4 regions of the Enterobacter sp. CFEC122 genome follow, and region 1 is predicted to be linked to each of the others. Evidence: predicted binding sites of a transcription regulator. Region 1 holds the regulator's gene; each other region holds the start of a gene.

Region 1 (7,801 bases):
GCAGGATAGCCGCACCGTTGGCGTTCTGGTCGACCAGCATCGCGCTATCGGAGCCCAGGCGGAACAGCGCCAGATACAGCAGCGTCAGGCCTACACCGGCCATCAGGCCAGCCCAGATGGTGTAGCGGGTCAGCAGACGCGCTTCGGTCACACCGCGGGAACGCGCGGCGTTAACGATAACGATACCAAACACCATCGCGCCCAGCGTATCCATCGTCAGGTAGCCGTTCACAAAGCCGTTAGAGAACGCGGCGTTTTTATAGGCGTCCATCGCGTCGCTAATCGGGCCTGCAGGCCAGACGATAGCCGCCACCGCCAGAACAATCAGCGCCACAATTTTCAGCGGAGCCAGGAAGTTACCCACGGTATCCAGCAGCTTGCCCGGATAGAGGGAAACCAGAATCACGATAGCGAAATAGATCAGGCTGTAGATGAACAGCGGCATCGCGCCGTCACCGGTCAGCGGAGCAATACCCACTTCGAAGGAAACGGTCGCGGTACGCGGGGTGGCAAACAGCGGACCCACGGCCAGGTAGCAGACGGTAGCCAGCAGAACGCCCGCCACTTTGCCAATCGGGGTGCTGAGGCTATCCACACCGCCGCCGACTTTCGCCAGCGCGATGACGGTCAGCACCGGCAGACCCACGGCAGTAATCAGGAAACCAAACGCGGCGGTCCAGACGTGTTCACCCGCCTGTAAGCCAACCATTGGAGGGAAAATGATGTTGCCTGCGCCAACGAACAGCGCAAATGTCATAAAGCCCAGCGCGATGATGTCACGCGATTTTAAGTGATGGGTCATAAAACCTTACTGCCTGTGGATGTGGTGTTGAAAACATTGAGATTTTCGCTGCCCCTGACGGGACGATACAGCCGAAAATTTGCTCAATTTTAGCGGGATATGCTCCCGTCCTGGCGTGGAGAAGAATAGTTTTTCGATTTACCACGCAAATACAGTCGGTCTGACAGTATCTGGGGGGCAATTTAAACGCTTATAACGTTTAAAGGCAAGGTGGGATCGTAAAACCAGAACAATATGCCAGCATGAAAATACACTCCAGCACAATACGCTAATTATAAGAAAAACCCATGGCTAATCATGCGAACAAAAAACAGCCAGCCGTATAAAATTCACACGCGTTTCGCTTGGCTGCAAAGCAAACGGGCCAGCGATGGCTGACCCGTGGAAAGGTAAAATGACACACCTGCCGTCAGGCGATCTTTTTGGCAATTAATCGTTCCGGGATCACGAAGCTGAAGCGGGTTCCTTTACCCAGGGTACTCTGAATATCGAGACGGCTTTCATGGTGATTCACCGCGTGTTTCACAATCGCCAGCCCCAGGCCGCTTCCGCCCGTCTGCCGCGATCGCGCTTTATCCACGCGATAGAAGCGTTCGGTCAGACGCGGAATATGCTCCGGCGCGATCCCCGGCCCGTTGTCCTCCACGCTAAACTCGGCCCCCGTTGGGGTATGCTGCCAGCGCACCACGATCTCCGTCCCTTCCGGCGTATGGTTTACCGCGTTATACACCAGGTTGGAGATAGCGCTGCGCAGCTCATCTTCACTGCCCAGCACCTTTAGCGTGTTGTCGACCTCAAAGGTCAGGTGATGCTTTTTGTGGCTTAACGTCTGCGCTTCACGCTCCACGACTCGCAGCATCATCGGCACATCGATGGTGTCATTCAGCGCGAGCGTGGGTGCCGCTTCAATCTTCGAGAGCGTCAGCAGCTGCTTCACCAGGCCTTCCATCCGGTGCGTTTGCTCGCGCATGGTGTGCAGCGCTTTTTCACGCGGCGCACCTTCCAGCGTTTGCTCCTGCATCATCTCCAGGTAGCCCTGCAGCACGGTCAGCGGGGTACGCAATTCGTGACTGACGTTGGCGAAGAAGTTGCGGCGCGCCCCTTCCAGCTGGTGCATCTGGGTGACATCGCGCGCCACCATAAGCCACTGCTTATCGCTGTAGGGCATCACGCGGATCTCCAGATGGCGACCGTTATTGAGCTTGAGATTGTGCGGACGGGTAAAATCACGCTTTTTCAGGTACAGCGTAAACTCGGGATAACGCAGAAGGTTGAGGATATTCTGGCCATTATCATCCGGCCAGCGCAGGCCCAACAGCTGCTGCGCCAGGCCGTTACACCAGAAGATCGTCCCTTCTTCGGTGGTCAGAATGACCGCATCCGGTAGCGACTCCGCACCGCTGCGAAAACGCTTAATCAGGCTTCCCAGCTCGCGGCGGCGCTTTTTATTTCGCATCTGCATCTGGTGCAGACCGTACAGCAGCGGCTCCCAGCTGCCGCTTCCGGGCGGCGGCGTCATGCTTCGGTCAACCCACAGCCACCAGGAGAGGCGCAGCAGGTTCCAGAAATGCCAGATCAGCAGCCCGGTGACCGACGCCAGCAGAAACCACGGCAGATGTCCAAGAAAGGCCCCCAGAATGAAGGCCGGAATACAGCATAAGATCAGTTCAAAGACGAGCCTTTTCCATGACAGACGTTCCAGCACGCGTCACACTCCTGTCATTGTTCAGAAACGGGTAGAAAAACGATAACCCGTGCCGCGGACCGTCTGCACCATGCGATCGTGGCCGCTCAGTTCCAGCGCTTTTCGCAGGCGGCGGATATGTACGTCAACCGTCCGGTCTTCGACATACACGTTAGTTCCCCAGACGTTATTCAGCAACTGCTCGCGGCTGTACACGCGTTCCGGGTGGGTCATAAAGAAGTGCAGAAGTTTAAATTCGGTAGGCCCCATGTCGAGGGGATTTTCACCGGTCATCACGCGGTGAGAAGTCGGATCAAGGCTCAGCCCCTGCATCTCAATCACCTCTTCCACCGCCATCGGCGAAATACGGCGCATCACGGCTTTAATGCGGGCCACCAGCTCTTTGGGGGAGAACGGTTTGGTAATGTAATCGTCCGCGCCGGTCTCCAGACCGCGCACACGATCCTCTTCTTCTCCGCGCGCCGTAAGCATCACAACCGGGATGTCGCGGGTCAGCGCTTCACGCTTCAGGTGTTTGATAAACTGCAGTCCGGAGCCGCCGGGCAGCATCCAGTCCAGCAGAATCAGATCGGGCCAGGGTTCATTCAGCTGGTTCACTGCGCTGTCATAATCTTCCGCTTCAACCGGCTGGAAGCCGTTTTGCTCGAGCACGAAGCACACCATTTCACGAATTGGAGCTTCATCTTCTACGACCAGAATACGTCTCGCCATACTTTGCCCTGTCTTATCTTATTTACGTTACAAGTTTGTAATTCGGCGCCATTATGCGTCAGATTTATGACAGATTTATGAAAAACAGTACCACTATAAATGGCAAACTGTTGTTTTATTACAGCGGTTATTTTCCCTTCTCTGAACGTTTATAATCCTGCTTTCTCTTTTTTGCCACGGATCAGCTATGCGCATACTTCACACCTCGGACTGGCATCTGGGTCAAAATTTTTACAGCAAAAGCCGTGCGGCTGAACATGAAGCGTTCCTGAACTGGCTGCTGGAAACGGCCCGGACGCATGAGGTGGACGCGATTATCGTGGCGGGAGATATTTTTGATACCGGCTCGCCGCCGAGCTATGCCCGTGAGCTGTACAACCGCTTCGTGGTGAATCTGCAGCAAACCGGCTGTCATCTGGTGATTGTCGCCGGCAACCATGATTCCGTCGCGACGCTTAACGAATCCCGCGACATCCTGGCGTTTCTCAATACCACCGTCGTCGCCAGCGCCGGGCACGCCCCGCAGATCCTGAAAAAGCGCGACGGGTCGCCCGGGGCGGTACTGTGTCCGATTCCCTTTTTGCGTCCGCGCGACATCGTGCAAAGCCAGGCGGGGCTGTCGGGCGCGGAAAAGCAGCAGCATTTGTTACAGGCGATCGCCGACTATTACCGCCAGCAGCACGCCGAAGCCTGTGCCCTGCGCGGTGACCAGCCGATTCCGGTGATTGCGACCGGGCACCTCACCACCGTCGGGGCCAGTAAAAGTGACGCCGTGCGTGACATCTATATCGGCACGCTGGATGCCTTTCCGGCGCAACACTTCCCGCCCGCCGACTACATTGCGCTCGGGCACATTCACCGGGCGCAGATCGTCGGCGGCTGCGAGCACATCCGCTACTGCGGCTCGCCCCTTTCGCTCAGCTTTGACGAAACGGGCAAAGCCAAATCCGTACATCTGGTGACCTTCTCCGACGGAAAACTCAGCGCCGTCGACACGCTGGAGGTGCCCGTAACTCAACCGCTGGCGGTGCTGAAAGGCGATCTCGATGCCATCACCGCCCAGCTGGAGCAGTGGCGCGGCGTCGAGCAAGATCCCCCCATCTGGCTGGACATCGAAATCACCACCGACGACTACCTGCACGATATGCAGCGAAAAATCCAGGCGCTGACCGAAGACCTGCCGGTAGAGGTCTTGCTGGTGCGCCGCAGCCGCGAGCAGCGCGAGAAAATTCTGCTAAGCGCTCAACGCGAAACGCTCAGTGAACTGGGGGTCGAAGAGGTATTTGAACGCAGGCTCTCACAGGAGGAGATTGACGATGCGAAGCGCGCAAGACTCAGCGAACTGTTCAGCCATACCCTGCATGCGCTCAATGACGAGGAAGAAAACGCGTGAAAATTCTGAGCCTGCGCCTGAAAAATCTCAACTCCCTCAAGGGCGAGTGGAAAATTGACTTTACCGCTGAGCCGTTTGCCAGCAACGGGCTGTTTGCCATCACCGGCGCAACCGGGGCAGGTAAAACTACCTTGCTCGACGCCATCTGTCTGGCGCTTTATCACGAAACGCCGCGCCTGAATAAAGTCTCCCAGGCGCAAAATGACCTGATGACCCGCGACACCGCCGAATGTCTGGCGGAAGTGGAGTTCGAGGTAAAAGGCATCGCCTATCGCGCCTTCTGGAGCCAGAACCGGGCGCGCAACCAGCCGGACGGTAACCTGCAGGCGCCGCGCGTGGAGCTGGCGCGCTGCGAAGATGGCAAAATCCTGGCCGACAAAGTAACGGATAAGCTGGAGCAAACCGCCGCGCTCACCGGGCTGGACTACGGGCGCTTTACCCGCTCGATGCTGCTCTCTCAGGGGCAGTTTGCCGCCTTCCTTAATGCCAAACCGAGCGATCGCGCCGAGCTGCTGGAAGAGCTGACCGGCACCGAAATCTACGGTCAGATTTCCGCCATGGTGTTTGAGAAACACAAAGCGGCCCGCAGCGTGCTTGAAAAGTGCGAGGCGCAGGCGGCGGGCGTCGTGCTGTTGAGCGAAGAACAACAGCAGCAGTTACAGCAAAGTTTGCAGGCACTTACTGACGAAGAGAAAACCCTGCTGGAACAGCAGCAAAACCAACAGAAACATTTTCAGTGGCTTACGCGCCATGATGAGCTCGTGCGCGAGCAACAGCGCGTCGCCGCAATGCAGCAGCAGGCGCAACAGGCGCTGACGGACGCTGCGCCTGAGCTGGCAAAGCTCCAGCTCGCTCTGCCCGCCGCCCAGCTTCGCCCGCTCTGGGAACATCAGCAGGAGCAAACCGCGCGTCTGGCACAAACGCAGCAGCGAATTATCGAAGTAAATACTCGCTTACAAGCCAGAACCGCGCTGCGTTCACGTATTCGCAATACCGCCCTGCGTAACCACGAGCTGCTTCAGACCGAACTGACGGCGCTGGCGCAGTGGCTGACGGAGCACGAGCGCTATCGTCTGTTAGGCCAGGAGATTGCAGGCTGGCGCGCCCAGTTCTCGCAGCTTAACCGCGATAAAACGCAGTTAGCCTCGCTTGCTGCGCGGATAGGTGAATTACGCAACAGGCTGGCTGCGATGCCGGAAAACGCGCTGACGCTGACGGCGGATGAGGTCAGCGCGGCCATGGAGCAGCAGTCCAGGTCCCGCACGCTGCGCCAGCAGCTGACGTCGCTGCATGCCCGCTATCAGCCGCTGCAAAAGCGCCTGCGCCAGAGCGGTGAAAACGTGCAGAAGGCGCAGGCCGAACAAAATAAACTCAATGAAACGCTGACCCTGCGCCGCCAGCAGTACAAAGAGAAAAACCAGCACTATCTCGACCTGAAAGCCCTGTGCGAAACCGAAGCAACAATCAAGAAGCTGGAGCATTACCGTTCGCAGCTTGAGGCGGGTAAACCCTGCCCGCTGTGCGGTTCCTGTGAACATCCCGCCGTTGAGCAATATCAGTCACTTGAGCTGACGGATAACCAGCGCCGCCGTGATGCCCTGGAAAAAGAGGTCGCCGCCCTTAAAGAGGAAGGCCTGCTGGTGCTGGGACAGGTCAATGCCCTGACTCAGCAGATCCAGCGCGAGACAGACGACGCGCAGACGCTTTCTCAGGAGGAGCAAGCGCTCACTAAAGAGTGGGTGGCGGCCTGCACGTCCCTGAACATTACCTTGAATATTCAGGACGATATCGCGCCATGGCTGAACGAACAGGAACATTACGAGCGCCAGCTTTATCAGCTCAGTCAGCGTCTCACCCTGCAGAACCAGCTCAACGAACAGGACGCGCAGGAGCGGCAGTATCAGCAGCAGCTGGCGGCCACGCGGCAGGCGCTGGAACATGCCCTGCTCGCGCTCTCGCTTAACGCACCTGAAGAAGGTCAGGAAGCCGCCTGGCTTCAGGCCCGTGAAGCGGAATTCGCGCAGTGGCAGGAGAAGCAAACGCAGCACGGCGTGCTTCAGGAACGCATAAACGCCCTGAAGCCGCTGCTCGACGCGCTTCCGGCAGCGAACAGCGAAGACGCCGAACCGGTTATTCCTGATAACTGGCGCGCCATCCACGACGAGTGCGTGTCGCTGCAAAGCCAGCTGACCGCGCAACAGCAGCAGGAAGCGCTGGAGCGAGAGCGCCTGCAGCAGTCGCAGACGCAGTTCACCGCGGCGCGCTCGGCGAGCTGCTTTGCCGACCAGGACGCGTTTCTTGCCGCGCTGCTGGATGACGATGCTATTCGCCACCTTGAACAGCTGAAACAGTCGCTGGAAAACCAGATCCAGCAGGCCGCGGCGCTGTCCGGGCAAGCGAACCAGCAGCTGCAGTCTCATCTGGCACTGCGGCCGGAAGGGCTCGATGCCGATGCCGCCACGCTGCAAAGCCAGCTGCAGCAGCTGGCGCAACAGCTGCGCGAGAACACCACGCATCAGGGCGAGATCCGCCAGCAGCTTAAGCAGGACAGCGATAACCGGCAGCACCAGCTGGCGTTGATGCAGCAAATTGAAGAGGCCGCGCGCCAGGCGGATGACTGGGGTTATCTGAACGCGCTGATCGGCTCCAGCACCGGCGACAAGTTCCGTAAGTTCGCCCAGGGGCTGACGCTGGACAATCTCGTCTGGCTCGCAAACCAGCAGCTTAACCGCCTGCACGGGCGTTATTTATTGCAGCGTAAGGCCAGTGACGCGCTGGAGCTGGAAGTGGTGGATACGTGGCAGGCGGATGCGGTCCGCGATACCCGCACCCTCTCCGGCGGCGAGAGCTTCCTGGTCAGCCTGGCGCTGGCGCTGGCGCTTTCCGATCTGGTGAGTCATAAAACGCGGATCGATTCCCTGTTCCTGGATGAAGGGTTCGGCACGCTCGACAGTGAGACGCTGGATACGGCGCTGGATGCGCTCGACGCGCTGAACGCCACCGGGAAAACCATCGGCGTGATCAGCCACGTCGAGGCGATGAAAGAGCGTATTCCGGTGCAGATCAAAGTGAAGAAGATTAACGGGCTGGGGTATAGCAAGCTGGATAAAGAATTTGCCGTGCAGTAAAGGTCCACTCAACATGTAGGCCGGGTAAGGCGTAGCCGCCACCCGGCTTTTTTATTGTGGCT
Region 2 (7,801 bases), on a different contig from region 1:
AGCAGCGCTTCGGTTTCCAGCGCAAAGCGGTCAATATGCTGTGCGCCAACCAGGTGATAAGGGTGCTCCGGCGGCAGCTTATCGCGGTACGCTTCGTCCACCAGATCCAGCGAGCCCGACGAGAAGTGCAGGGCGCTCTGCCCCCGGGTGATAATGGCGCAGCGCAGCCCCTGCTTCGTGAGCTTAATGCCGCAGAGCAGGCCCGCCAGCCCGCCGCCGACAATCACGGTATCAAATTTCATCGTGTTGCTCCTTCTCCAGACCGCAAAGCCCCTGGTAGACCCAGCGGGTAAATTCACTTTCACGCAGGGCATCGCCCCAGGCGACAGGCTGAATGCCTTTCCAGCGCTCGTTTAAAAACGCGCTGAGCTGATCGAGCGACTGGGTGGCGGTGGTGGTATGAAAACGCTGCAGCAGCCCCGCAGCACGGCAGGCGCACAGTTCGCCCTGACAGGTCCCCATTCCGACGCGGGTGCGGCGGCGGAGATCGAGCAGGCTGTTGACCGTCAGGTTCTCCACCGCGTACTGCACCTCACCGGCCGTCACGGCTTCGCACTCGCACACCAGGCTGCGGCTCAATCTTCCTTCACCAAGCCACGGTGGCGTTCTGTCGCCGTGGCGGTATACCGCGGACCCGCGCAGCGGCGCGGGCAGGGAGATGATTTTCTGCAGCGTTTTTTCGGTGGACTGACGCGATCCCGGCAGCGGCTGTTCTGCCGTGACGCACGGCTCGGTATTTCCGAGCTTGCGGCAGACGGCATCGGTCGCCCACTCGGCCATCAGGCGATAGGTCATCAGCTTGCCGCCGGTGATGGTGATAAACCCGTCCATGCCGTCGCGCGCGGCGTGATCGAGCAGCACGATGCCCCGGCTGACGTTCCGTCCGCTCGGGTCGTTGTCGCTGGCGACCAGTGGACGCACGCCCGCGTAGGCGCGCAGAATGCGCGTCTGGGCCATCACCGGGGCCAGTTTTTCCCCTTCGCGCAGCAGGATGTCGACCTCTTCGGCGGTCACGCGGTTGTAGTCTATCTCGCTGTAGTCCACGTGCGTTGAAGTCGTACCGATTAACGAAATGGTATCGCCCGGGACGAGGATATCGGCGTCAGACGGCTTGCGGCAGCGGTTAATCACGTGGTTATTGATGCGGTGGTCGAGGATCAGCAGCGAGCCTTTCGCCGGGAACATGCGCACCGACAGGTCCGCGTATTCCGCAATACGCTGGCCCCAGATCCCCGCCGCGTTGACCACTACGGCGGCATACAGCTCGCCGTGCTCGTTGTACTGCGTATCAAACACCCGCACCCCACAGATGCGATGACCTTCGCGAATAAGCCCGGTCACTTCATGTCCGGTCAGAATGCGTGCGCCATGCTCACGGGCGTCCAGCATGTTGGCGGCGGTCAGGCGAAACGGATCGACGGTACCGTCAGGGACTTTAACCGCGCCAATAAGCGCCGGGTTGACCGACGGTTCCAGCCGCCGCGCCAGCGCCGGATCCATGGCCTCCGCCTGAATGCCCGCGGCAGTGCAGGCGGTAATAAAGGTCTCCTGAAAGGCGAGGTCATCTTCGGGAAGGGTAATAAAGATGCCGTCGGTCGGCTCAATGCAGTGGCGTGCGATACGCTTGAGGATCTGGTTTTCAGCAATACATTCGCGCGCGGATTCCGCGTCGGTGACCGCATACCGGGCGCCGCTGTGCAGCAGGCCGTGGTTCCGTCCGGTTGCGCCCGTGGCGATATCATGGCGTTCCAGAAGCGTAACGCTTAAGCCGCGAAGGGCGCAATCGCGCGCGATCCCGGCGCCGGTTGCGCCACCACCAATGATTATCACATCACTATAACGAGGATCGTGACTGGTCATTGTTTACCCTCTATGTTCGTTTTTTATCATTTAGCCATAGTAATTTTGTGGTTTGTTTGATTTCGAACATAAACGCGCGGAATTCGAAAGTGAAACGTGATTTCATGCGCTTTTTTGCGCATTCTGTCATATTTCTGTAACAATCTGTGCGTTGATTCACAGTAACAATCACCGTGATTTCTTAACATCCCCGCCTCTGGAATTCAGGTGCGAGCCACCTGCTCATTCATTTCAAGGCCACGGAGGCTGTTATGCTCAGTATCTTCAAACCTGCGCCCCACAGGGCGCGTCTGCCAGAGGCAGAAATAGATCCGCTCTATCGCCGTCTGCGTTGGCAAATCTTCCTGGGGATCTTCTTCGGGTATGCGGCGTACTACCTTGTACGTAAAAACTTCGCGCTCGCCATGCCGTATCTGGTGGAGCAGGGCTTCTCCCGCGGCGATCTGGGGTTCGCGCTGTCAGGGATATCCATCGCCTACGGTTTTTCCAAATTCATCATGGGTTCCGTGTCGGATCGCTCGAATCCGCGCGTGTTCCTGCCTGCCGGTCTGATCCTGGCGGCAGCGGTGATGCTGTTTATGGGCTTTGTGCCATGGGCAACCTCCAGCATTGCCATCATGTTCGTGCTGCTGTTTCTCTGCGGCTGGTTCCAGGGAATGGGGTGGCCGCCGTGCGGACGCACCATGGTGCACTGGTGGTCGCAGAAAGAGCGCGGCGGCATCGTGTCGGTGTGGAACTGCGCCCATAACGTGGGCGGCGGTATTCCGCCGCTGCTGTTCCTGCTGGGGATGGCCTGGTTCAACGACTGGCACGCGGCGCTCTACATGCCTGCCTTTGGTGCCATTCTGGTGGCGATTATTGCTTTCGCCCTGATGCGCGATACGCCGCAGTCCTGCGGCCTGCCGCCGATTGAAGAGTACAAAAACGACTATCCGGATGATTACAGCAAGGAGCACGAAGAGGAGCTGACCGCAAAACAGATCTTCATGAAGTACGTCCTGCCGAACAAGCTGCTGTGGTACATCGCGGTCGCCAACGTGTTCGTTTACCTGCTGCGCTACGGCATCCTCGACTGGTCGCCAACCTACCTGAAAGAGGTGAAGCACTTCGCGCTGGATAAATCCTCCTGGGCGTACTTCCTGTATGAATACGCCGGGATCCCAGGCACGCTGCTTTGCGGCTGGATGTCGGACAAGGTGTTTAAGGGTAACCGCGGTGCGACGGGCGTCTTCTTTATGACCCTGGTGACTATCGCAACGGTAGTGTACTGGCTCAACCCGCCGGGAAATCCGGGTGTGGATATGGCCTGTATGATCGTCATCGGCTTCCTGATTTACGGTCCGGTGATGCTGATCGGTCTGCACGCGCTGGAGCTGGCGCCGAAGAAAGCGGCGGGAACGGCGGCGGGCTTTACCGGCCTGTTCGGCTACCTCGGCGGTTCGGTCGCGGCGAGCGCCATCGTGGGCTATACCGTTGACTTCTTCGGCTGGGACGGCGGCTTTATGGTGATGATCGGCGGCAGCGTGCTGGCGGTACTGCTGCTGGTTGTTGTGATGATCGGTGAAAAACGTCACCACGCGGAAGTGCTGGCGCGTCGTCAATAAGGAGCTTTGCGATGAAATTAACTCAGTTAGCAACCGGCTTGCTGCTGGCGGGCCTGATGACAGGCTCCGCGCTGGCGGCGGATAAAATCGTTATTGCCCACCGAGGTGCGAGCGGCTATCTGCCGGAGCATACGCTGCCGGCAAAAGCGATGGCCTATGCGCAGGGGGCGGATTACCTGGAGCAGGATCTGGTGATGACGAAGGACGACCAGCTGGTCGTCCTGCACGACCATTATCTTGACCGCGTGACGGACGTAGCAGAGCGTTTCCCGGATCGCGCCCGCAAAGATGGCCGCTTCTACGCCATTGACTTCACGCTGGCGGAGATCCGCTCCCTGAAGTTCACCGAAGGCTTCGAGATTGAAAACGGCAAGAAGGTGCAGGTCTATCCGGGACGTTTCCCGATGGGCAAATCTGACTTCCGGATCCATACCTTCCAGGAAGAGATTGAGTTTGTTCAGGGACTGAACCACTCCACCGGTAAAAACATCGGCATCTACCCGGAAATCAAAGCCCCATGGTTCCACCATCAGGAAGGGAAAGACATTGCCGCGAAGACGCTGGAGGTGCTCAAACAGTACGGCTACACCAGCAAGCAGGACAAAGTCTACCTGCAGTGTTTTGACGCCGCCGAGCTGAAGCGCATCAAAACCGAGCTGGAGCCGAAGATGGGGATGGATCTCAATCTGGTGCAGCTGATTGCCTATACCGACTGGAATGAAACCCAGGAGAAGCAGCCGGACGGCAAGTGGGTGAACTACAGCTACGACTGGATGTTTAAGCCGGGTGCGATGAAGCAGATTGCGCAGTACGCCGACGGCATCGGGCCGGATTACCACATGCTGGTGGCGGAAGGCTCAACGCCGGGACACGTGAAGCTGACGGCGATGGTGAAAGAGGCGCATGCCAGCAAGATGCAGGTGCATCCGTACACCGTGCGTGCAGACCAGCTTCCGCCGTATGCCACGGATGTGAATCAGCTTTATGAGGTGTTATATAACCAGGCGGGCGTGGACGGACTGTTTACGGATTTCCCGGATAAAGCGGTGAGCTTCCTGAAGGATAAACGCTGAAATTGCCGGGTGGCGGCTGCGCCTTACCCGGCCTACGAACTGCGGTTTTGTAGGTCGGATAAGCGAAGCGCCACCCGACACATTCACATCTCGATCTCGATATCGCCTTTTGCCCGGCAGCAGCAGGGCAAAATTTCCCCTTCGTTGATAAAGGCTAGCGGTTCGGTCAGCCAGTCCACCTGGCCGGCGACCAGACGGCAGCGGCAAGAGCCGCAGTAGCCGGAACGACACTGGTACTCTACTTCGACCTGATGCGCCTCAAGCGCCACCAGCAGAGAAGGGTGCTCTTCCCGACACAGTACCTCAGTGCCGGAAAGACTTAACGTGACGCGTGACATCAGAGCTGGAAGTCGCTCAGGTCGTCGGTGTTGACTTCAGAATCAATCTGACCGACCAGATAAGAACTTACTTCCACTTCCTGCGGCGCAACCTGCACGTTATCGGACACCAGCCAGGTGTTGATCCACGGGATCGGGTTAGAGCGCGTCTGGAACGGCAGGTCGAGACCGACCGCCTGCATGCGGATGTTGGTGATGTACTCAACGTACTGGCACAGGATGTCTTTGTTCAGGCCAATCATGGAGCCGTCGCGGAACAGGTAGTCTGCCCACTCTTTCTCCTGCTGAGCCGCCAGCACGAACAGGTCGTAGCACTCCTGCTTGCACTCTTCGGCGATTTCCGCCATTTCCGGATCGTCCGTGCCGCTGCGCAGCAGGTTCAGCATGTGCTGGGTACCGGTGAGGTGCAGGGCTTCATCGCGGGCAATAAGACGGATGATTTTGGCGTTGCCTTCCATCAGCTTGCGCTCGGCAAAGGCGAAGGAGCAGGCGAAGCTGACGTAGAAGCGGATCGCTTCCAGCGCGTTAACACTCATCAGGCACAGGTACAGCTGCTTTTTCAGCGCGCGCAGGTTCACGGTGATGGTTTTGCCATCCACGTTGTGGGTGCCTTCGCCCAGCAGGTGCCAGTAGCTGGTCATCTCGATCAGCTCGTCGTAGTAATGGGCAATGCCTTCCGCGCGCTTCTGGATCTGCTCGTTGGTGACGATATCGTCAAACACCACCGCCGGATCGTTCACGATGTTGCGGATGATGTGGGTGTAAGAGCGGGAGTGGATCGTCTCAGAGAACGCCCAGGTTTCCACCCAGGTTTCCAGCTCAGGAATCGAGATCAGCGGCAGCAGCGCCACGTTCGGGCTACGGCCCTGAATGGAGTCCAGCAGCGTCTGGTACTTCAGGTTGCTGATGAAGATATGTTTTTCGTGATCCGGCAGAGACTGGTAGTCAATACGGTCGCGGGAGACGTCCACTTCTTCCGGACGCCAGAAGAAGGAGAGTTGCTTTTCAATCAGCTTTTCGAAGATGTCATATTTTTGCTGATCGTAGCGTGCCACGTTGACCGGCTGGCCGAAGAACATCGGCTCTTTGAGCTGGTCGTTTTTCGTCTGTGAAAAGGTGGTATATGCCATGAGTGTGTCCTAAAAACGTAGGCCGGGTAAGCGTAGCGCCACCCGGCATTTACATTAGATCTTACATGCGCCGCTTTCGCAGCCATCGTCCTGAATTGACGGAACCAGGTCGTCCTGCGCGTCTTCCGCACCGTCACGGGTGTTGTGATAGTACAGCGTTTTCACGCCAAATTTATAGGCGGTCAGCAGGTCTTTCAACAGCTGCTGCATCGGCACCTTGCCGGACGGGAAGCGCGTCGGGTCATAGTTGGTATTGGCAGAGATCGACTGGTCGATAAACTTCTGCATGATACCCACCAGCTGCAGGTAGCCGTCGTTGTTTGGCATTTCCCACAGCAGCTCGTAGTTGTCACCCAGCGTCTCGTAATCCGGCACCACCTGACGCAGCACGCCATCTTTCGAGGCTTTGATGCTGACGTGGCCGCGCGGCGGCTCAATACCGTTGGTGGCGTTAGAGATCTGCGAAGAGGTCTCGGACGGCATCAGGGCAGAGAGCGTGGAGTTACGCAGGCCGTGAGTCTTGATGGACTCGCGCAGGCCTTCCCAGTCGAGGTGCAGCGGCTCGCTGACGATCGCATCCAGGTCTTTCTTGTAAGTGTCGATTGGCAGAATGCCTTTCGCGTAGGTGGTTTCGTTGAACCACGGGCACGCGCCTTGCTCTTTCGCCAGCTCGTTGGACGCTTTCATCAGGTAGTACTGAATCGCTTCGAACGTCTGGTGCGTCAGGTTGTTGGCGCTGCCGTCGGAGTAACGCTTGCCGTTTTTCGCCAGCCAGTAGGCGAAGTTGATCACGCCGATACCCAGGGTACGACGCCCCATCGCACCGCGTTTCGCGGCCGGGATTGGGTAATCCTGGTAGTCCAGCAGGGCGTCGAGCGCACGAACCGCCAGCACGGCCAGCTCTTCCAGCTCGTCCAGGCTCTTGATGGCACCCAGGTTGAACGCGGACAGCGTACACAGCGCAATTTCACCGTTTTCGTCGTTCACGTCTTCCAGCGGTTTGGTCGGCAGGGCGATCTCCAGGCACAGGTTAGACTGGCGCACTGGTGCAACCACCGGATCAAACGGGCTGTGGGTGTTGCAGTGGTCAACGTTCTGGATGTAGATACGGCCGGTAGAGGCACGTTCCTGCATCATCAGGGAGAACAGGTCCACCGCCTTCACGCGCTGCTTGCGGATGCTGTCGTCTTTTTCGTATTTGGTGTACAGACGCTCGAATTCGTCCTGATCGGCGAAGAACGCGTCGTACAGGCCCGGGACGTCGGACGGGCTGAACAGGGTGATCTCTTCGCCCTTCAGCAGACGGGTGTACATCAGCTTGTTGATCTGCACGCCGTAGTCCATGTGACGCACGCGGTTGCCTTCAACACCACGGTTGTTTTTCAGGACCAGCAGGCTTTCCACTTCCAGGTGCCACATAGGGTAGAACAGGGTCGCAGCACCGCCGCGCACGCCGCCCTGAGAGCAGGATTTTACCGCCGTCTGGAAGTGCTTATAGAACGGGATACAGCCGGTGTGGAATGCTTCACCGCCGCGAATCGGGCTGCCCAGCGCACGGATGCGACCGGCGTTGATGCCGATACCGGCACGCTGGGAAACGTATTTCACGATGGCGCTGGACGTGGCGTTGATGGAATCCAGGCTGTCACCACACTCGATCAGTACGCAGGAGCTGAACTGACGGGTTGGGGTGCGCACGCCAGACATGATTGGCGTCGGCAGTGAAATCTTGAACGTCGATACCGCATCGTAGAAACGCTTCACGTAATCCAGACGGGTGTCACGTGGATAGTTAG
Region 3 (7,801 bases), on a different contig from region 1:
AAACTACTGAAGCACGTGCCCTGGGCCTTACTCGGGATCCTCGGTGCTTTCTGTCTGGCGGTTGTCGCATTACGCCGGGGCGAACACGTCAGCGCCCTGTGGATCGTGGTCGCGTCGGTTTCCGTCTACCTTGTGGCTTATCGCTACTACAGCTTATACATCGCGCAGAAGGTCATGAAGCTCGACCCGACGCGTGCCACCCCGGCGGTCATTAACAATGACGGCCTGAACTACGTGCCTACCAACCGCTACGTGCTGTTTGGTCACCACTTTGCCGCCATCGCAGGCGCTGGCCCGCTGGTCGGCCCGGTACTGGCCGCGCAGATGGGCTACCTGCCGGGTACGCTCTGGCTGCTGGCGGGCGTGGTGCTGGCGGGGGCGGTGCAGGACTTTATGGTGCTGTTTATCTCCTCGCGCCGTAACGGTTCGTCGCTGGGTGAGATGATCAAAGAAGAGATGGGCCGCGTGCCGGGCACCATCGCCCTCTTTGGCTGCTTCCTGATCATGATCATCATCCTCGCGGTGCTGGCGCTGATCGTGGTGAAAGCGCTGGCCGAAAGTCCGTGGGGCGTCTTCACCGTCTGCTCTACCGTACCGATTGCGCTGTTCATGGGCATCTACATGCGCTTCCTGCGCCCTGGCCGCGTTGGCGAGGTCTCGGTGATCGGTATCGTGCTGCTGGTCGCCTCCATCTACTTCGGCGGCGTGATTGCGCACGACCCGTACTGGGGCCCGGCGCTGACCTTTAAAGACACCACCATCACCTTCGCGCTGATCGGTTACGCATTCGTTTCTGCCCTGCTGCCGGTGTGGCTGATTTTGGCTCCGCGCGACTACCTGGCGACCTTCCTGAAAATCGGCGTGATCGTCGGGCTGGCAATCGGGATTGTGATCATCAACCCTGAGCTGAAAATGCCGGCGGTAACCCAGTACATTGACGGTACCGGTCCGCTGTGGAAAGGCGCCCTGTTCCCGTTCCTGTTTATCACTATCGCCTGCGGTGCCGTGTCTGGCTTCCACGCGCTGATCTCCTCCGGCACCACGCCGAAGCTGATGGCCAATGAAACCGACGCGCGCTTCATCGGTTACGGCGCAATGCTCATGGAGTCCTTCGTGGCGATCATGGCGCTGGTTGCGGCGTCGATTATCGAGCCTGGCCTGTACTTCGCGATGAACACGCCACCAGCGGGTCTGGGCATCACCATGCCTAACCTGCATGAGATGGGCGGCGAAAATACCGCGCTGATCATGGCGCAGCTGAAAGAGGCCAGCGCACACGCGGCGGCGACCGTCAGCTCCTGGGGCTTTGTGATTTCGCCTGAGCAGATCATGCAGACCGCGAAAGACATCGGCGAACCGTCCGTGCTGAACCGCGCAGGTGGTGCACCGACGCTGGCGGTAGGTATCGCACACGTGTTCCACAAAGTGCTGCCGTGGGCGGACATGGGCTTCTGGTACCACTTCGGTATTCTGTTCGAAGCGCTGTTCATCCTCACCGCGCTGGATGCCGGTACCCGTGCGGGCCGCTTCATGCTGCAGGATCTGCTGGGTAACTTCGTGCCGTTCCTGAAGAAAACCGACTCTCTGGTGGCGGGCGTACTCGGGACCGCGGGCTGCGTAGGCCTGTGGGGTTACCTGCTGTATCAGGGCGTGGTTGACCCACTCGGCGGCGTGAAGAGCCTGTGGCCGCTGTTCGGTATCTCTAACCAGATGCTGGCGGCCGTGGCCCTGGTGCTGGGTACCGTGGTCCTCGTGAAGATGAAACGTACCAAATACATCTGGGTCACCGTGGTGCCTGCGCTGTGGCTGCTGCTCTGCACCACCTGGGCGCTGGGTCTGAAGCTGTTCAGCACCAACCCGCAGCTGGAAGGCTTCTTCTTCATGGCTAACCAGTACAAAGAGAAGATTGCTGCAGGCGGCGCGGATTTAACCGCGCAGCAGATTGCCAACATGAACCATATCGTGGTGAACAACTACACCAACGCGGGTCTGAGCATTCTGTTCCTGGTGGTGGTGTACAGCATCATCTTCTACGGCATCAAAACCTGGATGAAAGTGCGCAACATCAATGGCCGCACGGATAAAGAAACCCCGTACGTGCCGGTACCGGAAGGCGGCGTGAAGACCTCTTCACACCACTAAAACAATGGCGGGTGGCGCTGCGCTGACCCGCCCTACAACGGTGCTGTAGGCCCGGATCGCTGCGCGCCACCGGGCTTTTTCTTATCAGGACACGTTATGTTTGGTAACTTAGGCGAAGCAAAAAAATACCTCGGTCAGGCGGCGAAAATGCTGATTGGCATCCCGGACTATGACAACTACGTTGAGCACATGAAGACCAACCATCCGGATAAGCCGTACATGACCTACACCGAATTCTTCCGCGAGCGTCAGGAAGCGCGCTACGGCGGAAGTGGAGAAGGCGGCGTCCGCTGCTGCTAAAGGAGAGACCATGACCCCGATTGCCGTTACCCTGCTGACCGGTTTCCTCGGCGCCGGTAAAACCACCCTGCTGCGCCACATCCTGAACGAGCAGCACGGCTTCAAAATCGCCGTCATCGAAAACGAATTTGGCGAAGTCTCCGTAGACGACCAGCTGATTGGCGATCGCGCCACGCAGATCAAAACCCTGACCAACGGCTGCATCTGCTGCACCCGCTCTAACGAGCTGGAAGATGCCCTGCTGGACCTGCTCGACAGCCGCGATCGCAGCGACATCGACTTTGACCGTCTGGTGATCGAGTGCACCGGCATGGCCGACCCCGGCCCGATCATTCAGACCTTTTTCTCGCACGAGATCCTTTGCCAGCGCTACCTGCTGGACGGCGTCATTGCCCTGGTCGATGCGGTCCACGCCGACGATCAGATGAACCAGTTCACCATCGCCCAGTCTCAGGTGGGCTACGCCGACCGCATCCTGCTGACCAAAACCGACGTGGCGGGCGAAAGCGAAAAACTTCGCGAGCGCCTGACCCGCATCAACTCCCGCGCGCCGATTTACACGGTGACGCACGGCGATATCGACCTGTCTCAGCTGTTCAACACCAGCGGCTTTATGCTGGAGGAGAACGTCACCGCAAAACCGCGCTTCCACTTTATGTCCGACAAGCAAAACGACGTGGCGTCGATTGTGGTGGAGCTGGATTACCCGGTGGACATCAGCGAGGTCTCCCGCGTGATGGAGAACCTGCTGCTGTCGTTTGCCGACAGGCTGCTGCGCTACAAAGGGATGCTGTGGATTGACGGCGAGCCGAACCGCCTGCTGTTCCAGGGCGTGCAGCGCCTGTACAGCGCCGACTGGGGCCGACCGTGGGGCGATGAAGCGCCGCACAGCGTGATGGTGTTTATAGGCATCCAGCTGCCGGAAGAGGAGATTCGGGCGGCGTTTGCGGGTCTGAAGAAATAGCCTCCCCGCTTAACTATGCGATCCGAACAATCCCCTCTCCCCTGTGGGGAGAGGAGTGAGCGGTAAACTTATTTCACCGCCTCCGGCAGCGTCACAATCCACAGCTCGCTGTCGGACTCCGGCTTCTTCAGCGGCTTCACGCTGAGCGTGGTTTCCACCGGTTTATCCTCCAGCGTCAGCTTGCCTTCCGCGTTCACCCGGTAATCCTTAAGCTTCTTGCCCTCGACCGGGTTTTGTATCGCGACCTTCACGCCAAAGTCGTTATCGTTCGCCACCGCAAGCGTTTTGCTGTCGATCAGCGCCAGTCCTTCAGCCTTCTCCTGCTGCCAGCCCAGCGCGCGGAGATCGACCACCTGCGTTTTTGCCGCAAGGGTAATGCCGCGCTGCGCCAGGGTTTTCTCATCATCAAACTCCGGGTACTCGCCCGGCTTGTCGAAGGCGGAAAGATCGCTCGCCTTGCTGAGATCCACCTTGTAAATCAGGTTGCGCATCCCGTCGTTTTTATCGCTTCCCTGCTCAATCAGCAGGATGTGCTGATTATCGAGCGCCACGATGTCGCCGATTTTGGCATCGCTGTTTTTGTCGTAGGCCGCGCTGTCGATAGGGTAACCGTACATCGCGGTTTTGCCGGTCGCCGGGTCGAAGCTCACCAGACGGGTGAACAGCGCCTGCTTTTTGCTCTTCCCGTCGATGTCCAGCGTGCTTTGCACGGCGGCGATAATCCGCCCGTCCGGCATCCGGGTCAGGCCTTCAAAGCCCCGGTTGGGCTGGCGCCATTTGATGATGTTTGGCAGACCGCCCGCGATAGATTTTTCCCCTTCCGCGGCCTGCGGCCCGTGGATCGCGAGGATTTTCCCTTTGCTGTCGACGTTAATCAGGAACGGGCCGTACTCGTCGCACAGCCAGTAGCCGCCTTTGCCGTCCGGCGTAATGCCTTCCGTATCCAGTCCGCGGTTATCACCTTTCAGGACCTTGAGGGTGTCGCTGAACGCCACTTCATTGGTGGAGCCAATCACGCCGCTTTGCAGCGGGAGACCGTTAATCTCGCCTTTATCGTCGTGCAGCGGGCGGGCATCAACCGCCTCCGCTTTGCCGTTCTGGACGCGGATGGTCATCAGGAGCGGCGCGAAATCCGGCGTAACAAAGATTTTGGCTTCGTTTTTACCCATTTTTGGCGCATCGGCGTTGGGACCGCGATCGGTCACGGTCGCAAACGTCAGGGCATCGCCCTGCTTGCCCGTAAACAGCAGGCCAGAGCCAATCCCCACCGGGAGCCCGTTCGGGAACGCATCGGCAAACGCGCCGCTGTATTTCACATGGGAGCCGTCAGGGAAGCTGACGATATAGCGCTCAGCGGTAGGCTGCGCAGCCAGGCCAGAGAAAGAGAGCGCACAACCGATAAGCACAGGAATAATTTTTCTTTTCATATTGTTAGTGTCCAGTGAGTGAAGCCAACAACGTAAAGAATAAACGTGTCAGAAAAATGACATAGAAAGGCAACCGACGTGCGCGGGTGAACGTATATTCATTGCCCTGAAATGTAAGGTTGTGTTGTATTGTGTGACATCTGAAATACTTCTGGAAATTATTAGAAACCCAATTAATTCACCTCTAATCACTATCCCTTCCTCGTTCAGTTTATGTTTAGTCAAAAAATTAAACGGTGCCTAAACGTCCAAACATCACGCGTTGACACCTCGACAATCAAACATCAATGCAACATTTCAAATAAAAAAGTTAACAATATCAGCATAAAACAGCGACCTTCATCACATTTGCAGTCATAAACATCGCTTGTTAAGGTGCCCCCAGATGAATTTAATGACGAGGCATAAAACATGAAAAAACTGAATATCCTTCTTCTTTCTGCTCTGACCGCCCTCTCGGGTTCCGCTCTGGCAATGGGCGGCAGCATTGAGCAGGGTAAAAACTTTACCAACCTCAACCTCGAGATGGGGAAATCCTCATCCGGCCTGTATGCCGAAAGCAACTGGCTTAAAAACACCGATGACGGTACCCAGACCGGCGGCGTGGGCGCAGGCTACAACCTGGAAGTGGGCCCGGTGATGCTGAATGCGGGTGCCAAAGCCATTTACATCGGCCCGAAGAAAGGCGATAACGGCGTGGCGTTCCCGATCGGCGGTGGTGTGAACGTTGCCCTGACCGACAGCATCCACGTGTACGGTGAAGGCTACGTGGCGCCAGAAGGGCTGAACAACAGCGTGAAAAACTACGTGGAAGCCAACGGCGGCGTAAGCTGGACGCCAATTACGCCTGTGACCCTGAAAGTGGGTTACCGCCACGTGAGCGTTGATGGCAAGGACGGCCGCCCTGGCCACACACTGATTGACGGCGCATATGTAGGCGGTGGAGTCACCTTCTGATGAAACACCGCATGACCGCGCTTTGCGTTCTGAGCCTCACGCTGATGCTCACCGGCTGCGTCCAGTACAAATGGGTGAAACCGGGCGTCAGCGATGCGGAAATGAATAAAAAGCTCACGGAATGCGAAGCGCAGGCGCTGATCGATCTTCCCCCGGATAACGTGGTGACCGGTTCGAGCTCGGAAAAAACGGACAAATCGAAAAAGAAAAAGGATATTTCCACGAGCTACACGGTTGAAGACGCGAATGAATATCGCCGGGATACGCTGGTTGACAGCTGCATGTTCAAAAGCGGCTGGGACAAGATCGAAGTGCAATAACTCCATAAAAAAACCTGCCGGTTGGCAGGTTTTTTTTATGGCCTCTTACTGACGCACCACCACCAGCTTCTGGTTCACAAACTCTTTGATCCCCAGATCCGACAGCTCGCGTCCGTAACCGGAGCGCTTCACGCCGCCGAACGGCAGCTCTGGCGCGGTATCGGTGAGCCAGTTGATATACACCATCCCGGTCTCGATCCGGGACGCCATCTTCTTCGCGCGCTCGATATTCTGGCTGAATACCGCCCCACCCAGGCCGTAGTGTGAGTCGTTCGCCAGCGCGACCGCCTCGTCGTCGTTTTTTACCACGTACATCTGCGCCACCGGGCCGAAGAACTCTTCAAAGTACGCCGGGTTGTCGCGCGAGATATTCGTCAGGATCGTCGGTTCGAAGAAGCTCCCCTCACGCTGCACCGGCTTGCCGCCATAGCGCAGCGTCGCGCCGTTTTTCACCGCCTCGTTGACCTGTTTGGTCAGCGTTTCCAGAGCATCTTTCGACGACAGCGGCCCCAGCGTGGTGCTTTCGTCGAGCGGATCGCCAATTTTCACCTGCTTAAATGCCTCGGTGAATTTGCTCAGGAAGGTGTCGGCAATCTTTTCATGCAGGATAAAGCGCTTCGCCGCGGTACAGACCTGCCCGGCGTTGTTGAGCCGCGCATTCACGCCAATCCTGACGGCTTTGTCCAGGTCCGCATCGTCCAGCACCACGAACACGTCGTTACCGCCCAGTTCAAGGGTGGATTTCTTGATGTGCTTCGCCGCCTGCGCGGCCACCACGCTGCCGGCTTTTTCAGAGCCGGTCAGCGCTGCACCCTGCACGCGATCGTCAGCAATGATGTTCGCCACCTGCTCGGACGAAATAAACAGGTTGGTCCACGCCCCTTCCGGCGCCCCCGCCTCACGCACCAGGTGGGCAAAGGTCTCGGCGCAGTGCGGCACGATGCTGGCATGCTTGGCGATAACGGGGTTACCCGCCGCCAGGTTTGGCGCCAGAACGCGCATCAGCTGGTAATACGGGAAGTTCCACGGCTCAACGGCCATCAGCACGCCGATGGGGTGATGCTCCACCCACGCTTCCCCGAGTTCGGATTGATACTTCACCGGGGCCAGGAACTGCTTCGCGTTGTCGGCGTAGTAGCGGGCGATCTGCGCGCACAGCTTCACTTCGCCACGGCTCTGTTCGATGAGCTTACCCATCTCCTGACTGGCAATTTTCGCCAGCTCCTCGGTGCGCTCGTCGATCAGATCGGCAAGCTTATGCAGCACCGGCAGGCGCTGATTGATGTCGCCTTTCGCCCAGTCCGAATGGTAAAGCGCATCGGCCGCCTTCAGCGCCGCTTCGATATCCGCGTCGGTATGCGAGGGGTATTCTTTGATGAGCTGGTTAGTGGCAGGATTTACTGTCTGATAAGCCATGTCGAATCTCCTTGTTTTACCGCTTAGGGTATTAAGGGTAGTCAACATGACTGGCTGTGGACGTAAAGTTGGGTATATCCGGAAGGTTCTTAATGAAGCGCTGCAAGACGGTTCGCTGACGTGGTATAAAAAACGTCCAGAAGGAGTTCATATGACCGATACCCGACACATCCGGCAGACTTTTCACCGCGCCTCAGGCCTTGAGCTGCGCAGCACGTGGCAGAGCACGCAGGCGTACAAACGCCACAGTCACCCTCAGCTCTCTATCGGCGCGA
Region 4 (7,801 bases), on a different contig from region 1:
CCATCATGTGCTCCACTTCGTGCGCAATCTCTTCCGGCATGACGCGGTGCCCGATAACGGGGGGATCGATGCGGGTGATGGAGAGAGGACGCTCAAGCCCGAACCCGCCAATCGTGGCGTAGACGTGGGCCAGCTGGAGCGGCGTGACCATCAGCCCGTAGCCGAAGGCAAAGGTCGCGCGATCGAGCTGGCTCCAGTATTTACGCTGTGGCAACAGCCCTGAACTTTCCCCCGTTAAGCCAAGCCCCGTATTGGTGCCAAAACCAAAGTTTCGATAGGTATCAATAAGGTGCTGAACGGGCATCGCCAGAGAAAGCCGGGAAACGCCGGTGTCGCTCGATTTTTGCAGGATCCCGGTCATCGTCAGCTCAGGGTAATAGCCCACGTCGCGAATGCGATGCCCGTCAAGGGTATACGGATGGGTGTCAATCACGCTGTCCGGCTGGACCAGGCCCTGCTGCAGGGCCGTCATCAGCACCAGCGGCTTGACGGTCGAACCGGGTTCGAACGTATCGCTGATCGCGCGGTTGCGGAAATCATTTATCGTCGCGCCTTCCCGATTATTGGGATTGAAATCCGGATAGCTCGCCATCGCGAGTATTTCCCCGGTTGGGATATTAATTAATACCGATGCCCCCGACTCGGCCTTGTTCCAGGCCACAGCATTGTCGAGCGCATCTTCGGTGATGGTTTGCAGCCGCTCGTCAATACTTAACTGAATGTTATGCGCCGGTGAGGGCGCGATTTCAGTCAGGTTTTCAACCACGCGCCCGTAGCGATCTTCCCTCACCTGACGCACGCCCGGCTTGCCGGTGAGTTGGGCGTTGAAGCTCTTTTCCACACCTTCAATGCCCTGCCCGTCAATATTGGTGAAACCAATCAGGTTCGCTGCCACATGGCCAGCAGGATAAAAACGGCGGGACTCGTCGCGTAAATTGATGCCGGGCAGATTCAGTTTATCGATCCACTTTGCCTGTGCCGGATCGACCTGGCGGGCAAGGTAAATAAAACGACCCTGCGGGTTGGCGTTGATGCGTGCCGAGAGCGTGCCGAGGGAGAGATGCAGCGCGCTGGCCAGCGCCTGCCAGCGCTCATCAAGGTTGACGCCCCCTTTTGCCAGCACCGTCTTAGGATCGGCCCAGACGGCCTGGACAGGCACGCTCACCGCCAGAGGGCGGCCCTCGCGATCCATTATCATGCCGCGCGGCGCATCAATCGCCAGCTGGCGGAGGGATCGCATATCTTCCTGCTTCACCAGATTGTCAGGCTTAATGATTTGCAGCCAGGCAACGCGGCCCAGCAGAAAAGCCAGACTACAAAAAATAGCTAAACAGAGCAGCACAAAACGCGCCGGCGTGAAATTTCCGACGGTCGCTATCGATTTCTTCTTCACCTGAACCCCAGGACTGTAAAACAACGCACTGATTTAACGGGAAAAGATGGGTTTAGGGTGGCAAAACAGTGCTACTAACCTCGCAGCTTTGCAACAAGTTACTAACAAGACCGTGGATGGTAATATTTTGAAAGATAAGGGACATAAAAAAGCCCCGCGACAAGCGAGGCTTTATGTCTGAGAGTGAAGTGCAGGGCACTTCAGTCAGCAGCGGTTCGATCAGATAGCAGTTACGTTAACTGCAGCTGGGCCTTTCTGGCCGTCCTGAATTTCGAACTCAACGTTCTGGCCTTCAGCCAGAGTTTTGAAGCCGTTACCCTGGATTGCAGAGAAGTGTACGAACACGTCTTTGCTGCCGTCAGCAGGAGTAATGAAACCAAAACCTTTAGACTCGTTGAACCACTTAACTTGACCTTTAATCTTTGCCATTTTGCAAAATTCCTTAGAGTGTTTTCTTAGCCCGCAGGCATTAACTGAGATAAAACTGAGACATTACTGCATGAGGCACTAATATAAGGTTCGGCAGAGAAGCGGTATTCAACGACAACGTGTTTACTCAGGACTTCTTTACTGAAAATGCCACACATAAACAGAACTGTACCTCGTTTGACCCAAAACGTGTTATCACACACTATGTTTAATATGGCAAGCCATTTTTAAACATGTCTCGATCCGCCGCACAAATTCGAACAGTGCCTGTCAGGTTTTGCACAATTATGCGCATCGCGTACAGACAGCCCTGCTGCGTAACAAAGACCCAGCATTGCTTGCACAACCGCTGTAATCTAAGACTTTTTTAACATAGCTCATTCATTACGAACCGTCCAGCAACCAGGAAAAGAAATCTTTCGTCCTGATTGAGTTAGAACAATTTGTGAAAAGTTATGCTTAAATCATTGTAACGCGACCAAATTGTTTCAGAGAAAAAACACTGTTAAAAACCCGCGCCCAGCTGTATTAAAATGCACCAGCGAATAAACAGCGTTATGCACCAAAATAATGAAATTTTTATGACTCTGCATCAAAAGAAGGCAAGCAAAACGTTTCGATAAAAATAAAACATTCCTGCGCGCGTTTACATCAAGAATATATGCAACAATTTATCGCTTCGTTTAGAAGGATAAATATTCTCCAATTTTCAGTATCCTGAAAGAATGATTAACTGGTGCTAAATTATCGAGCGCGTCAGTTAACTCCTGCACAGGTTCATCTAAAGCTTCATCTGCCAGTTCAAACACGCCCCAGTGAATGGGAAACGCCAGAGGGCAACCCAACTGCTGCCACAATGCCACCGCTGATTGCGGATCCATATGATGAACAGCCATGAACCATCGTGGGGCATAGGCACCAATCGGCAACGCGGCGGCATCTATCTGGCCCAGGCGTTCAGGAATCAACAACAGCTCAGGCGAATAGCCGGTATCACCGCTGAACCAGAAACGATGATGCCGTCCTTCCATCACCCAGCCGCACCATAAGGAACGATTGCGGTTCCATGGCGTGCGCATGCTCCAGTGCTGCGCCGGCACGGCGGTCAGCGTCATCCCCTGCCAGGTGAAACTCTGCCACCAGTCGAGTTCGACCACGCGTTTTGCTCCCCGGCGACGAAACCAGTCGGCCAGGCCCAACGGAACGAAACAACAGACGTCGGGAAAGCGCTTGAGGATTCTGCGAATGGTTGCGTCATCAAGATGATCGTAATGATTATGGGAGATGACAACCGCATCAAGCTGATGAAGTTGGTCGACAGACAGTACGGGAGGCGTTTTGCGCTGGGGTCCCAGGAAAGGCAGCGGAGAAGCACGTCGTGAAAACACCGGATCGGTAAGGATGATATTGCCGTCCAGCTGCAGCAACACGCTCGCGTGTCCGAGCCACCACACCCCATCTTCATGAGATGCCGCAAGCTCAACGGGTTGCCACCACTGGCGGATGAAATCGTCATAACCCAGCGCGGGCGGCTTCGGTAAACCGGCCTCTTTGCGCGCTTTACGCCAACGTTCAAGGTCACCGGGTTGATGTCCGACAGGAAGGGTATTACGAAAACCGTTCGGGGTATGATGTTTCAGGGAGGGGTCATACCAGGGATTTTTCCAGACCACAGCCACCTCCCAGGACTAAAAAGATTAACGCTCAGCCACCAGGCGGATAAAGTCGTCTTCGTCTTTGTTATCTTCAGCGACCGCGTCTTTCGGCGCGTCTTTCTCTTCCGGTTCGTTAGCCTCGCAAAGACGGCGTAGCAATGCATTCTGGCGTTTTTGCTGATCGAGCAGCGCTTCCAGCAGTTCGATCTGCTCATTTGTACGCGAACTGGCCCGATTCACGAAAAACCAGATGACCAGCCCCACAAGCAGAACCACCAAAGAAATCATCAGGGATGCCATATTCAGCAACCCTGAATTCAGTAACTCACCCATTTCACCACCTCAATAAAAACGTCTATTTTACCACTGGCGTGAAGGAAGGAAATCACGTTGAGAAAAAATGTGTATTACCACGGAATAAATTTGTTGATTGCGCAAACGCCGCTAAAAAACTGTACATCCTGATCGCACATCACATTGATCGTCTGCGTCCATAACACCACGCACGCTATCAGTACGATAATCAGAATTACCCAGCGTATTTTTTTCACTCCACACTCCGTCTAAGGACCTGATGTAACGAGATTATCACGCTTATCTTAAACAAGGGCTAACTGCGCCTCCATCGCGGTTTTTAAGAATGCTGCACTTGTTTCATTGCGTAAACACGTTACGCTAGCATTACGATAACAACGATAAAAGAGGTAATAATGCGATTCATCATTCGAACAATTATTGCACTGGCCCTTGTCTGGATTGGCCTTCTGTTAACGGGCTATGGTGTGCTTGTGGGGAGCACAGAAAACGCAGCCGGGTTAGGCATTCAGTGTAAATACCTAACCGCACAAGGAATGAGCACCACCCAGTATCTGCATACTGACAGCGGGATCATTGGCTTAACCCAATGTCCTGTACTGCGTAAAACCTCCGTCGTGATTGATAACGGCTAATCAGCCAGGTTCATGAGGCATAAAAAACGCCGCATCAGATGCGGCGTTTTATCATTTCAGCAGGGATTAAAACGGGTAGTCGTGATAGCCCATCTGTTCAGAAATTTTACGTGCGGCAGTGTGCAGAATAGACACATACTCATGAAGACGCTCTTCGGAGAAACGTAAGGTTGGGAAAGAGATACTTAAGCCCGCAATCACCACCCCAAAGCGGTCAAATACCGGGACGCCGATACAGCGCAGCCCCTCTTCCTGCTCTTCGTTATCTTCGCCATACCCTTGCTCGCGCACGCGGTCGAGCACCGTCAGCAGCGCTTCCGTACTGGTAATGGTTCGTTCCGTGCTGCGTTTGTATTCCACGCCGTCGAGGATCTGCTCCACTTCCTCGCGATCGCGCCACGCCAGCAGAACTTTACCAATCGCGGTACTGTAGAGCGGGTTGCGGCGCCCAATGCGCGAATACATGCGCAGATTGTACATGGAGTCGATTTTATGGATGTAAACGATGCTGTCTTCATCCAGCGCACCGAGATGAATGGTCTCTTTGGTCAGGCGAGAGATTTCACGCATCTGAATGTCCGCGCTGCGGATCAGGTCAACATTTTGTAGCGCACGCGCACCTAATTCAAACAGCTTCAGCGTCAGAGAATATTTTTCAGATTCGCCTTCCTGCGCAACGTAACCCAATGATTTCATGGTTTGCAAAAAGCGATAAACGGTGCTTTTTGACATCATCACGCGCTGTGACAGCTCTGTAATACCTATTTCACGCTCTTCTCCAAGCGCCTGTAAGATGCCAAACACCTTCAGCACGGAAGAAACAGAATCTGGTTGTTTATCCAAATCCGCAATAGCCATTTACCACCTCATAGCGAGTGTTTTATAAAAATCAGAACTGGTTTTTATTATAAGTTCCCGTCATGTCAGCTGCAATCAATCCGCGTTTACTTCGTTACAAATCTGCGACATATCGCGGCTGTAACAATGCTAAAATAGTTACCCTGAGAATAATTTCACGCTGAGCTTTTTACTCCTGATGGAAAAGAATCTTTCCGATGGCCTGCCATTACCCCAGCGGTATGGCGCAATAGCGACCATCATTATCGGTATCTCCATGGCCGTCCTTGACGGCGCGATTGCGAACGTTGCCCTGCCAACCATCGCCAGCGACCTGCATGCCTCACCCGCCAGTTCGATTTGGATTGTTAACGCCTACCAGATTGCGATTGTGGTTTCACTGCTCTCGTTCTCTTTCCTGGGCGATATGTTCGGTTACCGCCGGGTGTATCAGTGTGGCCTGGTGGTTTTCACGTTTACCTCCCTGTTCTGCGCCCTTTCAGATTCACTGCATACCCTGACGCTTGCGCGCATCGCCCAGGGTTTTGGCGGCGCGGCGTTGATGAGCGTAAACACGGCGCTGATCCGCTTGATTTATCCCCAGCGCCATCTGGGGCGCGGGATGGGTATAAACTCGTTTATTGTGGCCGTCTCTTCAGCCGCCGGGCCAACCATTGCGGCGGCGATCCTTTCCGTCGCGTCATGGCAATGGCTGTTCGCCATTAACGTGCCGCTGGGTATCGTCGCCATCTTCTTTGCCCTGCGCTTTCTTCCCGCTAACGGTCCCAAAATCAGCATGCCGCGCTTCGACGTGGCGAGTGCGGTGATGAATGCCCTGACCTTCGGCCTGCTGATTACAGCGCTGAGCGGCTTTGCGCAAGGACAATCGCTGATGCTTACCGGCGCGGAGCTCATCGCCCTGCTGGCGATCGGCTTCTTCTTTGTTCGCCGCCAGCTCACCCTCCCCGCGCCTTTGCTGCCCGTTGATCTGCTGCGTATTCCTCTCTTTTCACTCTCCATTTGCACGTCCGTCTGCTCGTTCTGCGCCCAGATGCTGGCTCTGGTTTCTCTGCCCTTCTTTCTGCAGAGCGTGGTAGGCCGGTCAGAAGTGGAGACCGGACTGCTGCTCACCCCCTGGCCGCTGGCGACCATGGTGATGGCCCCGCTGGCAGGTTACTTAATTGAACGCGTTCATGCCGGTTTACTCGGGGCGCTGGGGCTGGCGGTGATGGCGACAGGCCTTTTCGCACTGGCATTGCTGCCCTCGTCGCCTTCCGATCTGGACATTATCTGGCGCATGATCCTCTGCGGCGCGGGGTTTGGGCTGTTCCAGTCCCCCAATAACCACACCATTATCACCTCAGCGCCGCGCCATCGTAGCGGAGGGGCCAGCGGCATGTTGGGAACCGCGCGTCTCCTTGGGCAAAGCACCGGTGCGGCGCTGGTCGCCCTGATGTTTAACCTCGCAGGCCAGAACGGCAACCATGTTGCCCTCCTCACCGCCGGTATACTTGCCACACTCGCGGCTATCGTCAGCGGCCTGCGGGTGACCCAGCCCAGGGTTCAGGCATAAAAAAAGCCGGGCGGAGTGTTCTCCTGCCCGGCTTATTGTGTTTTGTTGCGTTACTTCAGGTATTCCCCACTGCGCAGCGCTTCAATACGTTTATCCAGCGGCGGGTGAGACATAAACAGCTCGCTCAGCGATTTGGATTTACCGTTAATGCAGAAGGCCATCATGCTGTTCGCTTCCTGCGGCTCGTAGGAGGTTTTCAGACGCTGCAGCGCGGCAATCATCTTCTCGCGACCAACAAGCTTCGCAGAACCGGCATCCGCGTGGAATTCACGGTGGCGGGAGAACCACATCGTGATGATGCTCGCCAGAATACCGAATACCAGTTCCAGCACCATCGACACGGCAAAATAGATCAGCGGGTTGCCGTTGCTCTCTTCGCCTTCGTCACGGTTACCGCCCATGAAGCCAGCGGCAATCTGCGCCAGAATGCGGGAGATAAAGATCACGAAGGTGTTTACCACGCCCTGAATCAGGGTCATGGTCACCATGTCACCGTTTGCGATATGGCTGATTTCGTGGGCGATAACCGCTTCGGCTTCGTCACGGCTCATGTTCTGCAACAGTCCGGTGCTAACAGCGACCAGTGACGCATCGCGGCGGGCACCCGTGGCGAACGCGTTGATGTCCGGAGCATGGTAAATGGCCACCTGCGGCATGGCGATCCCGGCCTGACGGGACTGCTGAGCCACCGTATTCATCAGCCACTGTTCCATATCGTTACGCGGCTGTTCAATAACCTCACCCCCTACCGATTTCAATGCCATCCACTTCGACATCAGCAGGGAGATGAACGAGCCACCAAAACCAAACAGCAGCGCCATAATCAACAGACCCTGAACGCTACTCGACTGAATTCCTGTCAGGCTTAGCACGAGCCCGAAAACCACCATCACCGCCAGGTTGGTGAGCAGGAAGAGCGCGATTCGCATCATAATTTTCTTTTTACCTCAGTTTAACAAAACGC

Evidence for each region. Region 1 encodes PhoB, which activates phosphate uptake and scavenging genes when phosphate is short. Its sites were predicted from a motif close to CTGTCATAAAACTGNCNNAT; they were not measured.
Region 2: the regulator PhoB is predicted to act here: its motif matches at 1,984-2,003, upstream of glpT (glycerol-3-phosphate transporter).
Region 3: the regulator PhoB is predicted to act here: its motif matches at 4,879-4,898, upstream of ACVCAM_RS04625 (esterase-like activity of phytase family protein).
Region 4: the regulator PhoB is predicted to act here: its motif matches at 5,377-5,396, upstream of kdgR (DNA-binding transcriptional regulator KdgR).

What each region holds. Positions count from the first base shown of each region.
Region 1 is NZ_JBRIQR010000002.1:89,058-96,858, reverse strand. It holds gene brnQ (branched-chain amino acid transporter carrier protein BrnQ) at 1-802, opposite strand, end outside; gene phoR (phosphate regulon sensor histidine kinase PhoR) at 1,212-2,507, opposite strand; gene phoB (phosphate response regulator transcription factor PhoB) at 2,529-3,218, opposite strand; gene sbcD (exonuclease subunit SbcD) at 3,406-4,611, shown strand; gene sbcC (exonuclease subunit SbcC) at 4,608-7,739, shown strand.
Region 2 is NZ_JBRIQR010000008.1:59,086-66,886, reverse strand. It holds gene glpB (glycerol-3-phosphate dehydrogenase subunit GlpB) at 1-242, opposite strand, end outside; gene glpA (anaerobic glycerol-3-phosphate dehydrogenase subunit A) at 232-1,860, opposite strand; gene glpT (glycerol-3-phosphate transporter) at 2,112-3,464, shown strand; gene glpQ (glycerophosphodiester phosphodiesterase) at 3,476-4,537, shown strand; gene yfaE (class I ribonucleotide reductase maintenance protein YfaE) at 4,621-4,875, opposite strand; gene nrdB (class Ia ribonucleoside-diphosphate reductase subunit beta) at 4,875-6,005, opposite strand; gene nrdA (class 1a ribonucleoside-diphosphate reductase subunit alpha) at 6,060-7,801, opposite strand, start outside.
Region 3 is NZ_JBRIQR010000004.1:57,806-65,606, reverse strand. It holds gene ACVCAM_RS04640 (carbon starvation CstA family protein) at 1-2,142, shown strand, start outside; gene ACVCAM_RS04635 (YbdD/YjiX family protein) at 2,239-2,442, shown strand; gene yjiA (GTPase) at 2,453-3,406, shown strand; gene ACVCAM_RS04625 (esterase-like activity of phytase family protein) at 3,475-4,833, opposite strand; gene ACVCAM_RS04620 (YfaZ family outer membrane protein) at 5,245-5,790, shown strand; gene ACVCAM_RS04615 (hypothetical protein) at 5,790-6,110, shown strand; gene ACVCAM_RS04610 (NAD-dependent succinate-semialdehyde dehydrogenase) at 6,156-7,526, opposite strand; gene ACVCAM_RS04605 (helix-turn-helix transcriptional regulator) at 7,678-7,801, shown strand, end outside.
Region 4 is NZ_JBRIQR010000010.1:121,783-129,583, reverse strand. It holds gene ftsI (peptidoglycan glycosyltransferase FtsI) at 1-1,393, opposite strand, end outside; gene cspE (transcription antiterminator/RNA stability regulator CspE) at 1,613-1,822, opposite strand; partial or broken gene ACVCAM_RS09435 (DUF2627 domain-containing protein) at 1,836-1,980, opposite strand; gene ACVCAM_RS09430 (MBL fold metallo-hydrolase) at 2,506-3,495, opposite strand; gene ACVCAM_RS09425 (YebO family protein) at 3,520-3,810, opposite strand; gene mgrB (PhoP/PhoQ regulator MgrB) at 3,885-4,028, opposite strand; gene ACVCAM_RS09415 (YobH family protein) at 4,188-4,427, shown strand; gene kdgR (DNA-binding transcriptional regulator KdgR) at 4,494-5,285, opposite strand; gene ACVCAM_RS09405 (MFS transporter) at 5,464-6,837, shown strand; gene htpX (protease HtpX) at 6,888-7,769, opposite strand.